4 regions of the Weizmannia sp. FSL K6-3076 genome follow, and region 3 is predicted to be linked to each of the others. Evidence: riboswitches for the same ligand, from Rfam matches in the RefSeq annotation. Region 3 holds a riboswitch; each other region holds the start of a gene.
What was found. Region 3 has a riboswitch for S-adenosylmethionine ahead of NSS95_RS13630 (sulfite exporter TauE/SafE family protein). Riboswitches for the same ligand answer to the same signal wherever they lie in the genome.
Positions count from the first base shown of each region.

Region 1: linked by a shared signal. The riboswitch ahead of NSS95_RS03765 (O-acetylhomoserine aminocarboxypropyltransferase/cysteine synthase family protein) and the one ahead of NSS95_RS13630 (sulfite exporter TauE/SafE family protein) in region 3 are both predicted to bind S-adenosylmethionine.
Region 2: linked by a shared signal. The riboswitch ahead of NSS95_RS02735 (methionine biosynthesis PLP-dependent protein) and the one ahead of NSS95_RS13630 (sulfite exporter TauE/SafE family protein) in region 3 are both predicted to bind S-adenosylmethionine.
Region 4: linked by a shared signal. The riboswitch ahead of NSS95_RS01705 (bifunctional homocysteine S-methyltransferase/methylenetetrahydrofolate reductase) and the one ahead of NSS95_RS13630 (sulfite exporter TauE/SafE family protein) in region 3 are both predicted to bind S-adenosylmethionine.

Region 1 covers NZ_JBBOWU010000001.1:854,277-858,462, reverse strand. Annotated here, with positions in the region: gene NSS95_RS03770 (homoserine dehydrogenase) at 1-79, opposite strand, end outside; gene NSS95_RS03765 (O-acetylhomoserine aminocarboxypropyltransferase/cysteine synthase family protein) at 334-1,632, opposite strand; SAM riboswitch class I at 1,736-1,843, opposite strand; gene cls (cardiolipin synthase) at 1,943-3,388, opposite strand; gene NSS95_RS03755 (murein hydrolase activator EnvC family protein) at 3,617-4,186, opposite strand, start outside.
Region 2 covers NZ_JBBOWU010000001.1:598,323-602,508, reverse strand. Annotated here, with positions in the region: gene metC (cystathionine beta-lyase) at 1-677, opposite strand, end outside; gene NSS95_RS02735 (methionine biosynthesis PLP-dependent protein) at 674-1,789, opposite strand; SAM riboswitch class I at 1,867-1,986, opposite strand; gene NSS95_RS02730 (ABC transporter permease) at 2,095-3,234, opposite strand; gene NSS95_RS02725 (ABC transporter ATP-binding protein) at 3,225-4,121, opposite strand.
Region 3 covers NZ_JBBOWU010000001.1:2,858,251-2,862,436, reverse strand. Annotated here, with positions in the region: gene NSS95_RS13640 (purine/pyrimidine permease) at 1-528, opposite strand, end outside; gene NSS95_RS13635 (hypothetical protein) at 645-896, shown strand; gene NSS95_RS13630 (sulfite exporter TauE/SafE family protein) at 1,815-2,705, opposite strand; SAM riboswitch class I at 2,860-2,967, opposite strand; gene NSS95_RS13625 (amino acid permease) at 3,378-4,186, opposite strand, start outside.
Region 4 covers NZ_JBBOWU010000001.1:360,728-364,913, reverse strand. Annotated here, with positions in the region: gene NSS95_RS01705 (bifunctional homocysteine S-methyltransferase/methylenetetrahydrofolate reductase) at 66-1,901, opposite strand; SAM riboswitch class I at 1,970-2,070, opposite strand; gene NSS95_RS01700 (hypothetical protein) at 2,112-2,738, opposite strand; gene NSS95_RS01695 (LCP family protein) at 2,909-3,868, opposite strand.

The DNA.
Region 1 (4,186 bases), 2.0 Mb from region 3:
CCCGGTGGGTCCGGACCGCTTCGTACACGCCCTGGCCGACCGTCCCAAAGCCGAGCAGCGCTGCTTTAATCACTCTCATTATCCAAACTCCTCCCTACATCTAGCGCTCTTTCGCCTCTGAAGCGTTTTGTTCATTTAAAACGGTCAAGCGGTCCGACAGTATTCGGTGCAGCCGGTATCCAGAAGCTCCCGATCTGGATCAGGTATGCAGACCGTCCGGGCCGCAACATTGTTCAATGGGATCAGCCCAGAACATCGTATAAGTTTTCCGGATCGCCTGTTGGCATTCGCATGGCGGCCTTCGCACGAATCTGCCGGACCCGCTCCCCGCTTTTACCGGGCTGTAACGGCTGTTGCTTTTGTAATGGCCTGATCGAGGTCGGCTGTCAAATCTTCGACGGCTTCAAGCCCGACGGACAGGCGGATCAAATCGCCTGTGACCCCTGATTTTTCCAGTTCTTCATCGCTCAGCTGCGAATGCGTAGTCGTTGCCGGGTGGATGATCAGCGATTTCGCGTCGCCGACATTCGCTACATGCGACCACAGCTTAATATTGTCGATCACGCGTCTTCCTGTTTCCCGGCCGCCTTTCACACCAAAGTTGACAATGGAGCCGTAACCGCCGTTCAAATATTTTTGCGCCAGCTCATGGGACGGATGGTCTTCAAGGCCCGGGTAATTGACCCAAGCAACATCTGGATGGTTTTTCAGAAATTCCGCGACTTTCAATGCATTTTCGTTATGCCTTTCCACACGCAGATGCAGCGTTTCAAGCCCTTGCAGGAATAAAAAGGCGTTGTCCGGGCTTAAAGCAGGCCCGAAGTCGCGCAAAAGCTGAACGCGAAGTTTTGTGGCGAACGCAGCCTGTGCCGTGTCGACGCCGTAGCGCAAGCCGTGATAGCTCGGATCCGGTTCGCTAAAGTCCGGGAATTTGTCTGTGTTCCAGTCAAAACACCCGCCGTCAACGGCAACACCGCCGATCGCCGTTCCGTGCCCGCCGATCCATTTTGTCGCCGAATGGACAACCACGTCCGCGCCCCATTTGATCGGATTCGCACCATACGGAGAAGCAAACGTGTTGTCGACAATCAAAGGAATACCGTTTTCATGGGCCACTTCCGCCACTTTTTCCACGTCGAGCACCTGCAGGCTTGGGTTGCCGATAATTTCCGCGTACAATGCTTTTGTTTTCGGGGTGATCGCCTGGCGGAACGCTTCAGGGTCGGACCCGTCCACAAACTTGACGTTAATGCCGTATTTCGGCAATGTCACAGCAAACAAATTATAGGTGCCGCCGTAAAGATTGCTGGCGGATACGATGTCATCACCCGCACGCACGATGTTCAAAATGGAAAAGGCAATGGCCGATGCGCCGGATGATAAACCGACAGCCGCTGTTCCGCCTTCCAGTGCAGCAACACGTTTTTCAAAAACATCCACAGTCGGATTGCCGAGACGGGAATAAATGAAACCTTCTTTTGATAAATTGAAGACGCCCTCCGCATGTTCTGTATCCGGAAAAACGTAAGAAGTCGTCCGGTATACCGGTACGGCGCGCGATCCTGTCGCCGGGTCCGGTTCCTGGCCGCCGTGCAACAATAAAGTTTCCGGTTGGAATGATGGTTGTGTCATTTTAAAGCCTCCTGATTTTTTAAAATTTTTTCGTGAAAGATGGAAGAGGAAATGAAAAAACCCTCTTCGTAAGGGAAGAGGGTTACAATGTATGTAAGTTCCTCCCTTATCTTTCAGACGCATGTCTGTAGGAATTAGCACCTTTTCAGGCAAATGCCTGAAGGTTGCCGGGCTTCGCAGGGCCTAGTCCCTCCGCCGCTCTCGATAAGAGTTTCTTTTCATAATTCAATTTTGAATGACTTATTGTTTAAGATTATAGAAGAACAATGGCAAACCGTCAACCTTTTTTTGAAAAAATTTTCTTTTTCTTCTACAATATTGGCGACAATAGCCGGGAAATGGACTCTTTAAACCGCACATAAAGCGGCCGGTTCTGGTAATCATGGAGCGTTAATTCGGTTGATTCGGCCATATCGTCCCGGAAAACGCCGGCAAGTGTGCCGGAAAGCTCACGGTCGTACAGCACGGCGTTCACTTCAAAATTGAGACGGAAACTGCGCACATCGATATTGGCCGTCCCAACGGAAGCAATTTTCCCGTCTACGACAATCATTTTCGCATGGATGAACCCTTTTTGATAAATGTACACTTTGACGCCCGTTTTTAACAGCTGGCCGATGTTGGAAAGCGTCGCCCAATAGACAAACATATGATCCGGTTTATTTGGAATCATAATCCGAACATCCACTCCGGATAAGGCGGCAAGCGTCAGCGCATTCAGGAGGCTGTCATCCGGAATAAAATACGGTGTTTGCAAATAAATATATTTTTTGGCGGAATTGATCATTTTAATATAGCTGTTTTTAATCTGCTCCCATTCAGAATCGGGGCCGCTTGAGACGATTTGGATATCGGTTTCACCCTGCGATGGGATGACCGGGAAATAACGTTCTTCATCTCTTACATCATGCGGTGACGCCTGATTCCAGTCCAAAATAAAGCGGGTCTGCATGGCATAAACAGCACTCCCTACAATCCGTAGATGCGTATCCCGCCAGTAACCGAATTTCTTATTCAGGCCAAGATACTCATCCCCGACATTAAAACCGCCGATATATCCGATCTGCCCATCAATAATCGCCAATTTCCGGTGATTCCTGAAATTGACGCGCAAATTGACGAGCGGGATCCGGGCAGGAAAAAAGGACGCCACTTCCCCACCAGCAACAACAAGCGGCCGGAAAAATTTGCGGCGGAACAGCATCCGCGACCCCATATCATCATAAAGCAGCCGCACCTTTACGCCTTCTCTTGCTTTTTGCGACAGCAGTTCAATCAATTCATGGCCGAGGCGGTCATTCCGGAAAATATAATATACAAGATGAATACTGTCTTTTGCATTCCGGATGTCTTCAAATAAAGCCTCGAATTTTTTCCTGCCGTCTGTAAATATATCGACGTGATTGTCCTGGGAAAGGATTGCCCCGTCATTCATCAGCAGCATATAAACGAGATCCTTGTACTGGATTGTCCGCTCATCATGAAACGGAAACCGGTTTTCGCGCAGCAGTTCAATTTGCTGCTGGGAAATTTCTTTAATGCCGATCTTCTCCTGTACCTTCCAGTCAAAAATTTTCCGGCGGCTTAAATTTTGCCCGAATACCAAATACAGGATAAAGCCGGCAATCGGCAGGAATAATAGCACCAAAAGCCATGCCCAAGTTGCGCCGACATCTCGCCGTTCCAGGAAAATAACGGTTCCCGCCAGAATAAAATTCAAAAGAAACAAGATAACCAGTAGTACCGTTATAATCATTGCGTTCTCCTTTTCGTACACCCTTTGTTCCTGCTTGAGGTTTGTTCCCGGCCGGTATCCGGGAACACGGTGAAGTGTTTTGGAATTGATATAGGATATGTTTGCGCAGCAAAAATAACAATTGTATCATACCATAATATTTGCGCCTTACCTATCGTACAGCACTTTCCCTGCCATTGCATGCAAAAAGAACCGCACCAATGGATACGGTTCTTTTTTTCGTCCTTATTAAAAGTTAACATAGTTTCTCGGGTTTTGGGCACCGGTATGTGGCGGTGGTGTCCAGCGGCCGTTATAAATTTCAAAGTGAAGATGCGGTCCTGTTGATTCCCCGGTATTTCCCATTGCTCCGATCTGCTGCCCTTTGCTGACGTGCTGCCCGGTGCTGACGCTGTACGAGCTCAAATGGGCATAAACGGTTGTGTACAACTTCCCGTTAATATAGTGGGTGATCATGACGCAATTCCCGTATGAAGAAGAGTGGTACGCCCTGAACACGACACCGTCGGCTGCAGCGACAACCGGTGTCCCGATGCTGTTGGCAATGTCAATGCCCGGATGGAACCCGCCGGAACGCCCGCCGAATTCAGATGAAATATATCCGGATGCCGGTCGCGTAAAGGACCCGGAAGATACTTGCGGAAGGGATCCGCCGGAATGGCTCCCGGAACTTGACTTGACCGATGCAGAGCGGGTTGTCCCTGCGTTTGATCCTGCTGATCCTGTTGATCCTGCATTCGTTTGTGCCTTTGCTGCTGCATCTGCTTTTGCTGCAGCCTTTCTTTCTTCCTCCGCTTG
Region 2 (4,186 bases), 2.3 Mb from region 3:
AATCCGAGGCGCGCTGCCAATGCTTCATCTTTTACAACCGCAAGCCCAGCAACGACATCGCTGTGCCCTGCTAAAAATTTCGTCGCGCTGTGCAGCACGATATCCGCCCCGAGTTCAAGCGGGCGCTGCAGGGCAGGCGTTAAAAAGGTGTTGTCGACAAAGGTGAGCGCCCCGGTTTCCTTTGCCAGTTCACTCACCGCACGGATATCCGTCACTTTTAAAAGCGGGTTTGAAGGGGTTTCCACATAAAAAGCCTTCGTGTTCGGGCGGACGGCCTGCCGCACTTCTTCAAGGTTGGTCATATCTACAAATGTATGTTCAATACCAAGCCGGGTCAGGACTTCTGTCACCATCCGGAACGTGCCGCCATACACATCTTCGGTGATGACAACATGGTCGCCCGCCGACAAAAGCAGAAACGCGGTTGAAATCGCCGCCATCCCGGAAGCAAACGCGAAACCTTTGACACCGCCTTCGAGTTCGGCGATGACATCCTCGAGCGCTTCCCTCGTTGGATTGAGCGAGCGGCTGTAATCGTATTTACCGAACTGGTCAATGTCCGCCTGGTGGTATGTCGAAGCATGCTGGATCGGTACACTCACAGCACCGGTCGCCGGGTCTATTTTATGGCTGTTATGTAAAAGCCTCGTTTGAAAAGAATAATCTTCATTTGTCATCGTGTTTGCACCCCTTCGTGAATGTTGGCAAAAGCTTTTTCAATATCTGCAAGCAAATCGCGTTCATTTTCAATTCCGACTGAAAAGCGCAAAAGGCAATTGTCTACGCCTGAAGCAATCCGTTTTTCTTCCGGAATGTCGGCATGCGTCTGTGTAGCCGGGTAAGTGATAAAACTTTCCGTCCCACCGAGGCTTTCGGCAAATGTAATCAAAGACAGGCCGCGTAAAAACGGGTCGACCCATGATTCTTCTTTTACACGGAAAGAAAGCATCCCGCCGCGGCCCGGATACAGCACATCTTTTACATCCGGATGCGCGCTTAAAAATGCCGCCACAGCTTTTGCATTTTTTTCGTGTTTTTCCATCCTAAGCGCCAGCGTTTTCATGCCGCGCATCAGAAGCCACGAATCAAACGGACTGAGGGTGGCGCCGGCACCGTTATGGTACAGAAAAAGCTGCTCGCAAAGTTCAGCACCCTTTGCCACGATCAGACCGGCCAGCACGTCGTTATGCCCGCCAAGATATTTCGTCGCGCTATGGACTACAATATCAGCGCCTTCTTTAATCGGCTGCTGCAAAAGCGGGGTGTAAAAAGTATTGTCTACAATCAGCAGGATTCCGTGCCTTTTCGCAATTTCAGCCACTGCGCCGATATCCGTCTGCTGCATGAGGGGGTTTGTCGGCGTTTCGAGGAAAATGGCTTTCGTTTTCGGGGTGATTTCTTGTTCAATATTTTCCGGGTTGCACGTATTCACGTACTTACAACAAAGCCCCCATTTTTTATATCCCTGCTCCAGCAGGCGGTAGGTGCCGCCATATAAATCATCACTCACAATCCACTCATCGCCGGCCTGGAACAAAGATAAAACAGTGAAAATCGCAGCCATGCCGGAACTGCACGCAAACCCGCGGTCCCCGCCCTCCAGATCCGCAATCGCTTCTTCAAGCAACTGGCGCGTCGGGTTGCCGGTACGGGAATAATCGAAACCGGTTGACTGCCCAATGCCTTCGTGGCGGTAAGCGGTAGAAAAATAAACAGGCGGGTTCACCGCACCTGTCACGCGGTCACTGCGGTTTCCGATTTGTGCAAGTTTTGTTTCTGTATGATACATGATGGACACTCCCTCACTTAAAATCAAAAAGCCTTCTCCAATAAGAAGAAGGCCATTCCTTTCGTGCATGAACCATCTTCTTATCTTTCAAGTTATGATCCCATAACTTGCAGGACTTAGCACCTTTTCAACGCGTAAAAGCATTGAAGGTTGCTGAGGCTTCATCGGGCCATTCCCTCAACCTCTCTTGATAAGAAAACACCAATATGAAATTTGCCATCAACGCCGCAAAAGAAATTACACAACGAACCTAAAAATTGCTTACGTTCAATTTATCCCTTTTTTTCGGATTCGTCAAGCTTTTTTTAAATTTTGTTTTTCTTATGGATAATCCATATGGTGAGAAAATAAAACAGCAAAGATGAAAGGAGAAGCGTAATGACTCCGTCTGTAGTATTGATATACTCATTCCTGAATTTTGCTGCACTTTCTCCATTCACTATATTCGGCACATCCACAAATGTAAAAGGGATGATATGCATAACAGCATACAACTTTGTCTTAAATCCGCTCATCATTTCCTCAAAACAAAAACAAGCCACCAAAACGAGCATCAGAAGCAATTGATTTCGAATAAAGGTATTTAAAAACTGCGTGAAAACAGAAATAAATAATAGAAGACATAGGATTAGTAAAAGCGATCTGCCCAAAAACCGGGCAATTGAAATCCACAATACTTCTGTCCCGTTTAAATTGATCGCCACAGGGTACTTCCAACTCCCCAAATGGCTTATGATGCTACCAATAATGAGCGCAACAACCAGGATAACAATCGTGATGGCAAGGCTGTAAACAAATGAAGTGAAGATTCTCGCATCCAATATTTTCTTGAGCTTCACTGGCAAAACATTTACAAAATGATTAATACCGCCTTGTTTGTCTCTTGTTGAAATATCACCAATTAAAACTGCAATGAGAAGAGGCATTAAGAACGGGAATACGTAAAAAAGAATACGATATGTAAAGTTAATACCCGGGGTTTCGAACGACTCTATTACCGGATGAATATTTTGTTTAAGCAGAATGGTATTGAGCTGTATTGCTTTTTCTGTCTGCGGAACAATTTTTTTATTACCAAAAACAATTGTTCCGGCATTAATCCCAGCAATTAATTTTTTATCTAAAGCGATCTGCAATTTCAGTTCTTGCTTCCAATCCCCTGCTTCATGAGCTTGTATTTGTTCTGTACGAAGGCGTAACTCCTCCTGCAAACCCGCAAGTGCTTTCTTCTTTGCTTCACTCTTATTTGGATTTGATTCCATGTGTGAAATGGCATTTTCCAGTGAGGATTTGTTATCCTGATATTCATTGAGCGGGTCCATTCTCTTTGCTCCCACGAAAGTAATTGCAAACAAAATGAAAACAATCAAAATAGCAGCAATAAAAACAGTCAAATTTTTTTTATTTCTAATGAATCGCAATGTCTCTAATTTGATTAGCCCCATTTATCTTCACCTTCGTATATTTCCTCATAAATTAGTTGGCTGCCTTTTTGCCCTATGAAAAATGATTTAAATTTCATGTCTTGTTCGAATGCCTGATTTACCACAAAGGAGCTTTTACTCGAATCTATCTCCGCCCATACTTCATTGGCTGTGGCATTTTTAATTTCTTCATCTTTAAATAGGGAAAGAACTTTATCCGCATCATTCCCATTCTCTAACTTAATGATGATGTATTTATTAAAGTCCGGATTATTTTTTCTGCTTTCGTAAACCATTCTTCCTTGCTTTAAAAAGATGACACGATCACATAATTCATCAACATTGTTCAGAATATGGGAAGAAAAAAATACAATTTTATTTTCATCTCTAAGTTGCTTAATGGATTTGCTTATCAGTTTAATATTGGATGGGTCCAGCCCATTCATCGGCTCGTCCATCAATAGCAAATCACAAGAACTGATCAAGCACATCCCAAATAGCAGCCTTTGCTGCATGCCAAGCGAATATTTTGAAACCCTTTTGTCGATATAGGAACCCATGCTTAATTTTTCAATAACAGCGCCACATTCTTGTTTGCTCTCCCATAATCTTTGTACAAGTTTTAAATGCTCTCTCCCTGTTAAATTTGGATACAATACTGTATGGTCTTGCAAAAAAAATATTTTTTTAAGGATTTTTTCCCGATGCATTTTATAATTCATGCCGTAAATACTAATTTCGCCTTTTGAAGCAGGAATCAGGTTGGATATCGCATTTAAAAGCGTCGTCTTGCCGGATCCATTTGGAGCAACCAGGCCAATAATCTCCCCTGGTTCAGCAGAAAAACTTATATCTTCCAAAATTTTTGACTTCTCTATCTCTACTGACACATTGTTTACCCTTAACAAAACAATCCCTCCCCCGTTAATTCACAAGATCTTATCACCTATTTTAATAGGCCGCAGCGCCATTG
Region 3 (4,186 bases):
GCCAAAATAGAATGTAAGCAATACGGTGACAAGGCTCAAAACGGCAACAAGCGGCCGGACTTCCTGATGGGCACCCGTAATGCCGAGCATCCCTTTCATAAAAGAGCCGCTCAACTGCAGCACCAACAACAGCAAATAAATAAATGTCACTACCGGCGTAAACAGTTTATTTAATTGGTCCACAAGTCCGGTAAAAGCGAGCAGGAAGAAAAAGATGCCGGTTACAATCAGTGCGCCTGCCAAATATTGCAGAGATTCAGTGCTTGAACTGTACAAGCTGCCGACAAGCCCTGCATAAATGGCAAACACGCTCCACCACAACCCGGCCGGCCCTTCATTGATGGGCATTCTGTGGCCGAAAATTCCTTGCAAAAGGCCGCCGATCCCGAGTACAAAAAGCGTCCGCTGCACAAACAGGGCAGTCTCACCTGCACTGAAATGGAAAGCATCCGCAATGGCAATCGGGGCCGCGATCGACCCGGCGATCATAAATGCCATCCATTGCAGCGACGAAATCAATGTTTTCATAGACACACCGTTCTTTCCGTTCAAAAAATGGAAAATACCAGTAAATATAATTATAGCAAAACAGGTTTTACATTTTAAACATAAAACACTTCGCCGATGGGGGAGGGATAGCGGGCATGGCGGACAGCGGCATAAACAGGGGTTGCAAACCGGACGGGGCGCGGGTTAAGCCATGTTTTTTGATTTGCAAAAAGTTCTTGGTCGGTCTTCATGCAGAACGCTTCTCGTATGAACTTGTTAATAAAAGAAGTTTGCGGCTGCCTTCACTTAGGTGTGCTATGATGGTTTTTCATTTTTTGCTGGTGCTGTATGGTAGCGGCATGGCCGGTTATGTTAAGGAAGCGAGCAAAAAAGTCGTTGTTTCTTAACATAGAGGCCGTCTATGTTGAGGAAGCGAACAAAAATTGCCTTGTTCCTTAACATAGAGGCCGTCTACGTTAAGGAAGCGAGCGAAAAAGGTGCTGTTCCTTAACATAGAGGCCGTCTACGTTAAGGAAGCGAGGTCAAAAGTCGTTGTTCCTTAACATAGAGCCCGTCTACGTTAAGAAAGCGAGCGAAAATAGCTTTGTTTCTTAACATAGAGGTCGGCTACGTTAAGGAAGCGAGCGAAAATTGCGTTGTTCCTTAACATAGAGTACGTCTACGTGAAGAAAGCGAGCAAAAAAGGTGTTGTTTCTTAACATAGAGGCTGTCTACGTAAAGGAAGCGAGGTAAAAAGACATTGTTCCTTAACATAGTGCACGTCTACATTAAGGAAGCGAGCAAAAAAAGTGTTGTTTCTTAACATAGAGCCCGTCTACGTTAAGAAAGCGAGCAAAAAAGACGTTGTTCCTTAACATAGAGGCCGTCTATGTTGAGGAAGCGAGGTCAAAAGGCGTTGTTCCTTAACATAGAGCCCGTCTACGTAAAGGAAGCGAGCGAAAAAGACGTTGTTTCTTAACATAGAGTGCGTCTACATTAAGGAAGCGAGGTAAAAAGACATTGTTCCTTAACATAGAGCATGTCTACATTAAGGAAGCGAGAAAAAATTATATTGTTCCTTAACATAGAGGCCGTCTACGTTAAGAAAGTTCGGTAAAAAGATGTTGTTTCTTAACATAGAGGTCGTCTACGTAAAGGAAGCGCGGTAAAAAGACGTTGTTTCTTAACATAGAGCGCCTCTACATTAAGGAAGCGAGCAAAAAAGGCACTGTTCCTTCAAATAGAAGCGTCTATGTTCATTCTTTGCCAAAATTTGTTTAGGTAAAAACAATCCGGGCAATGGATCCCTTGCCCGAAAACATTCCTTATTCTGTGACGCTTACGCTGGCGCTGGCAACTGCCCGTTTGTGTCTTCTGATTGTATAGAAAATGAGGATGGCCCATATTGCCGCAATGGCTGTATAGGTAACGCCGTACCAGCCGCTACCGGCGCCCGCCATTTTTAATAAAGTTTGCACGTTGCTGAACACAATCATGCCGCTGACAATGACAGCCAGCAAATGAGCCGGTAAAATTTTAACCAGATAGGCTGCAATCGGCGCGGCGATCAGGCCGCCAAGCATGAGGGCGATCGTCCAAATCCAGTTAATTTGCATAGCGCCGAGGGATAAGAGGAAACCGATGCTTGATGCCAAGGATACAGCAAATTCACTAGTATCCACCGAGCCGATCACTTTCCGCGGTTCGATGTCATTTCTGGACAGCAAAGCCGGTGTGGCGATAGGGCCCCAGCCACCGCCCCCCGTTGCATCAAAAAATCCTGCGACAAAGCCAAGTGGGATAAAAAATATGTTTGACCTGGTTTGCTTTTTGACTTTCGACGCCCCGCGCGTATTGAACAGAAACCGGGTAAGAATATAGAGGCCAAGGGCGATCAGAAAAATAGAAATGTACGGTTTTAATGTGCTTGCAGGAAGATGGCTAAGCACGGTTGCCCCGAGAAAGGCGCCGACAGCTCCAGGTACAACCAGTTTCCAAATGATCCCTTTATCGACATTCCCAAATTTCATATGTGAAACTCCGGAAGCCGCCGTTGTAAAAACTTCCGCCAAATGCACAGAAGCTGACGCGACAGCCGGCGCAATCCCGAAAGCTAGCAAAAGTGAGGTTGAAGTCACCCCGTAACCCATTCCAAGAGATCCATCCACCAATTGCGCGGCAAGGCCGACAAGTGCTAAGATAATTAATTTTTGCATGTTCAAGTTCCTCGCTTTCTTCATTCATAAATTTAATTCATCCTGATGTAGAGGAATTATACGCATCAGGGCCTATCCTGGTTCAAACGGCCGGCCTTGCAGAAATAAAAAACTTTCCGCCATTTTTACGGAAAGACAGCGAGTAAAGGATAAGCGCTTATCTTTCAAAATGGTACCCATTTTGCTGGAATTGGCACCTTGCTGCTCGCTGCAGGTTGCCGGACTTCATCGGGCCAGATCCCTCCGTCGCTCTTGATAAGTTATTTGTTGTTTAAAATTTTATCAGAAAATAAATGGAAGTCAATATAATTATTTCAAGTTTTTTTATCGGATTTATCCGAATGGAGGGATAAAGAAAAAAACTCCCTATCAGATCACGCTCTGTCGGGAGTTTTTTTTCTTTACGCTGATTGGTTTTTTTAAAGCAGGTTCAGAACCAGGCGGGGCATCATGGCCGCTTTCATTTGCTTCACAAAACGAAAAAGAGTCCAAACGGGTTGGCGTGCCGCCCATTCTGGCAGTTTGACACGCCGTGCACACCGTGTCTGTCCTCTCACCGCCAAGGGAACCGGTTTTATCAACACCGCTTGTTTGTGCTCGCTTATCGCGCAGTTGTATTTCTGTCCTCTCCCTGCCCAAAAGACCGGTTTTATCAACACAGCCGGCTGGAGCCTATTCCTTTCCTTTGATTCTCAGTGACAGGACGACGAGCACGATTAAAATAGCAAGGCAGACGCTTGTTCCAATCGGGTTTCCGCCGCCCAGCAAAAAGGACAGGAAAATGCCTGCCAGTGCAAGCAGCGCAATCCAGACCATGAAAGGATACCCTTTTACACGGAAGGAAGGCAATTTTGCATACGACTTCCGGAGCCGCAGTTCGGCTGCGCAGATGGCGATCCAAACAAGGACGACGGTAAATCCCGGGATGGTCATCAAATAGCTGATGACCTCATTCGGCGTAAGATAGGCCAGAATCACGCCGGCTAAAATAAACAGTGAGGTCAGCAAAATACTAATGAGCGGGACGCCTTTCCGGGAAATTTTTAAAAAGGCGTGCGGCGCTTCTCCGGACTGTGCCATGTTAAACAGTGTGCGTGAAGTGGCATAAATGCCGGAATTGGCGGCAGAAAGAACGGCCGTCAAGAGCACAAAATTCATCACATGGGCGGCAGCGGGGATCCCTGTGCGGCTGAATACCTGTACAAACGGGCTTTCCACGGAAGAAACCTGATTCCACGGGACAATGCCACAAATGACCAGGATTGGCAAAATATAAAAAAGCATGACACGAATAACGGTCTGTTTAATCACACGCGGCAACACTTTCTCGCTGTCTTTTGTTTCCGAAACGGTAACGCCGATCAGTTCCGCCCCGCCGTATGAAAACATAACGATCAGAAAAGCATTGAACGTACCGTGAAGCCCGTTCGGAAAAAAGCCGCCGTGCGCGGTATAGTTGGACAGCGTGGAAGATGTCCCGG
Region 4 (4,186 bases), 2.5 Mb from region 3:
GCAATTGGACAGTGCTATCAAAGTTTCACTTCAATGAATCCGCCTGTACTCTTTTCGTTGCAGTCTCAGACAATGCCTGCGCCTCGCACTGCTGTTTTTTCGTGGATGTAGCGCGTGCATTCCACTGTGAGTTCATAGCGTTCGAGCGGCGTAATCAGGTAAATGCCGTTGAAATAGGCGAGGGCCGCATCGATCAAGTTACGGCTGATCGCAAGGCTTTCTTCACGCGCTTTTGCAGGGTCGCCATTTGTTTTTTCCATCGCCGCCAAAATTTCATCCGTCAGTTTGATGCCCGGCACTTCATTGTGCAGAAAGACCGCGTTCCGGTAGCTGGTAAGCGGCATAATGCCAAGATAGATCGGCGCGTCCAAATGCTTCGTTGCTTCATGGATTTGCTCGATTTTTTCCGTGCTGAACACAGGCTGGGTGATAAAATAATCGGCACCGTGGCGGATTTTGCGCTCCAACCTCCCGACCGTTTTATCAAGATTGCGGACGTTCGGGTTAAATGCAGCCGCGACGGAAAAATTCGTTTTCCTGTGAAGCGATTTGCCGGAATGGGAGATGCCATCATTGAATTGCTTGATCATTGCGATCAGTTCCATGGATGACAAATCGTATACGCTCGTCGCTCCCGGGAAGTCGCCGATTTTTGTCGGATCCCCCGTGATGGCAAGCACCTGGTCAATCCCGAGCGCAGCAAGGCCCATTAAGTGCGACTGCAGCCCGATCAAATTACGATCACGGCATGTAATATGAACAAGCGGCCGGATGCCATGTTTCTCTTTTAAAATTGAAGCAATCGCTGTGTTGCTGATGCGCGGGCTTGCAAGCGAGTTGTCGGCCATTGTCAAGGCATCGATGCCGGCGTCGTGCAGCGCTTTTGCCCCTTCAAAAAAGCGAGTCGTGTTCAGCGTTTTCGGCGTATCCAATTCGACAATGACAGAGCGGCGCTTTTTTACGATTTCATGCAACGGTGGTTCGTGCTGCGCCGGGGCGGCTGCGATTTCAATTTTCGGTGGGCGGACCGTTTTTTCTGTGACAGGCAAAAGCCCCTGCACCCCGTCTGCGATTGCTTTGATGTGAGCTGGGGTCGTGCCGCAGCAGCCGCCGATCAGACGCACACCCTGTTCGACCAGTTTTTCGGCGCATGTTTTAAAATAATCGGCGTTATTTGTGAACGTGAACCGGCCTTCCTCGTAATCTAAAAGACTCGCATTCGGGTATGCGGACAAAAAGGCACGCTTCGGTATCGGGATTTCTTCGAACGCCTGGATCATGTGGTGCGGGCCGAGCCGGCAGTTCAGGCCGGTCACATCGGCGCCGCGGTTTTCAAGTTCCTTGAACGCGTCGCGGACCGGGGTTCCGTTTTGGAGCACGCCCGGTTCGATAAGCGAGAACTGGGCGATGACCGGGACATCCGCTTCTTTTTTCGCAATGTCAACGACCGTATACAGTTCTTCCGCGTCAAAATACGTTTCCAAAAGCAGGGCATCAACTCCTTCGTCCAGGAGGTGAAAAATCTGCTCGCGGAACGTACGCTTGATTTCGGCAAGTGTTGCTTCGGTTTTGCGCTGGCCGCGGATACCGCCGACTGTGCCGAGTATAAATGTGTCACGGTTTGCCGCCTCTTTTGCAATCCGGACGGCCGCTTTGTTGATGTCTTTTACTTTTTCATCCAGTCCATACTGTGCAAGCTTGATATAGTTGGCACTGTACGTGTTGGTCTGGATGACCGATGCGCCAGCTTCGATATAGGCGCGGTGGATCGCGTGGATGTCTTCCGGGTGGCTCAGATTGAATGACTCATAACATGTGTCGGCGCCGTATGCATACAGCAGCGTCCCCATTGCCCCGTCCGCAACAAGGATGCGGTTTTTTAACGTTTCGAGAAAGTCCAACTTTTTACACTCCCTTTGCATGATATGAAAAAAGCCTCCCGGAAAAGGAGGCAAGATGATAACATGGCTCCTTATCTTTTCAGGTATACCTGTTGGATTTAGCACCGTGCCGTATGGCTGGTTGCTGAGGTTTCATCGGGCCAAGTCCCTCCGCCTCTCTTGATAAGGCTATTTAATTGAACGTACTTAAAATTTTGACTTATTTATACTTTACACTTGTTCGGGTGACATGACAAGGGGGAAATTGAAATTCATATTGGATGCGGTTTCGCCCCTATTGTCTAATTGGCTTTCTTTTGTCTTTTTGAGCTCTCCAAAAGGACAATTTGCTCTTGGTCCGACTCTCTTTTGTCTTTTTGAGCTCTCCAAAAAGACAATTTGCTCCCGGTACGGCTTTCTTTTGTCTTTTTGAACTCTCCAAAAAGACAATTTGCTCCTGGTCCGGCTTTCTTTTGTCTTTTTGGGCCCTTCAAAAAGACAATTTGCTCTTGGTCCGGCTTTCTTTTGTCTTTTTGAGCCCTTCAAAAGGACAATTTGCTCTTGGTCCGGCTTTCTTTTGTCTTTTTGAGCTCTCCAAAAAGACAATTTGCTCCCGGTACGGCTCTCTTTTTTCTTTTTGAACCCTTCAAAAAGACAATTTGCTCTTGGTCCGGCTTTCTTTTGTCTTTTTGAGCCCTCCAAAAGGACAATTCGCCCCTGATCCGACTCTCTTTTGTCTTTTTGAGCTCTCCAAAAGGACAATTTGCTCCTGGTCCAGCTCTCTTTTGTCTTTTTGAGCTCTCCAAAAGGACAATTTGCTCCTGGTCCGGCTTTCTTTTGTCTTTTAGAGCTCTCCAAAAGGACAATTTGCTCCCGGTACGGCTCTCTTTTGTCTTTTTGAACCCTTCAAAAAGACAATTTGCTCCTAGTCCGGCTTTCTTTTGTCTTTTTGAACCCTCCAAAAGGACAATTTGCTCCCGGTACGGCTTTCTGTCTGCAACAAAAAAAAGAGCCGGAACCGGCCCCTGTTATTCATCCAAAAACTGTTTGATGGCTTCTATATTTTTTTCTTTGTCCACTTCGAGTGCGGCGCCGACGCCCGGATAGCTGACATTGGTATAGGTGCCGGCAACCGGTACGGTCATTGTTTTTACCTTGAGGTTGCCTCCGACGGCGTCTTTGGCGAGCGCAAGAATGTTCATTTTGCTCATATTGGTGGCAATATACGGCTGAATGGTTCCAAGCAGTTTCGGCGCTTTGGCGATACCGTTCACGCTGAAAACTTCAGATTGGAGCGCTTTAAGCACTTTTTGCTGGCGGGCAACCCGGCCAAAGTCGCCTTGCGCGTCATGTCTGAATCGTGCGTAGGCGAGCAATTGTTTCCCATGCATCAGCTGTTTTCCAGGATAAAGCGTCAAGCCGATGTTTTCCGACATTTTATGTTCCACGTTCATTTCAATGCCTTGAGGCGCCAGGGTATCGACAATTTTAACAAAACCTTGGAAATCGACAAGTGCATAATATTGCACATCAATGTCAAAATTGGTTTTGAGTGTTTGACGCAGCAATTCAACACCCTTTTTTTGATTCTTCAGATTGCCAAGATAGTAGGCTGTGTTAATTTTATAGTTTCTATACCCCGGAATTTCGGCATAAATGTCACGCATAATCGAAATGAGCTTCACCTGGTTATTCTTCGGGTCATATTGGGCAATCATGATGGTATCGGTTCTTGAATCTTCTTGCCCGCGCCGATCAATTCCGAGAAGGAGAATATTGGTGCGGCCATTTGCATCCTTTTTACCGTTAAATTCCAGATTGTCCATATTTAAGGCATCATTCGGGTCTGTCTGATGAACGCCAGCGTAGTATTGATAGGCTGTGTAACCCGCGCCGGCGACGATGAGCAGTAAAAAGAGCATAAGGAACACTCTGCGCCAGCGGACTCTTGACCGTTTTTTCTTTTTTTTCGCTACTCTTGACTCCATAGAATCCCTCGTTTTAGTAGTCTGTCTTCATTATTATTATCTAAAAGCGGCAATTTGTCACGAAGATTTTGATGAAATTTTGTTATTTTTGTCGAGATCATAATTTGTGGGGGATTTCACATAACTTTCATCCAAAGTTAAGGCGTTTTTTATTTTCCAGCGGTATATTGATGTTTGTCATCAGGTAAGAGCTTTTGTTGGTTCGTCTGCTTTGTGCAGGCGTTTTTTTATGGCCGGAGACGTGGAGGTCTTAAGCATTTATTAAGTTTCGGCAGGTATCTTTTTCTTTGCAAGAGAGCTTACAACCTACTTTTTTCA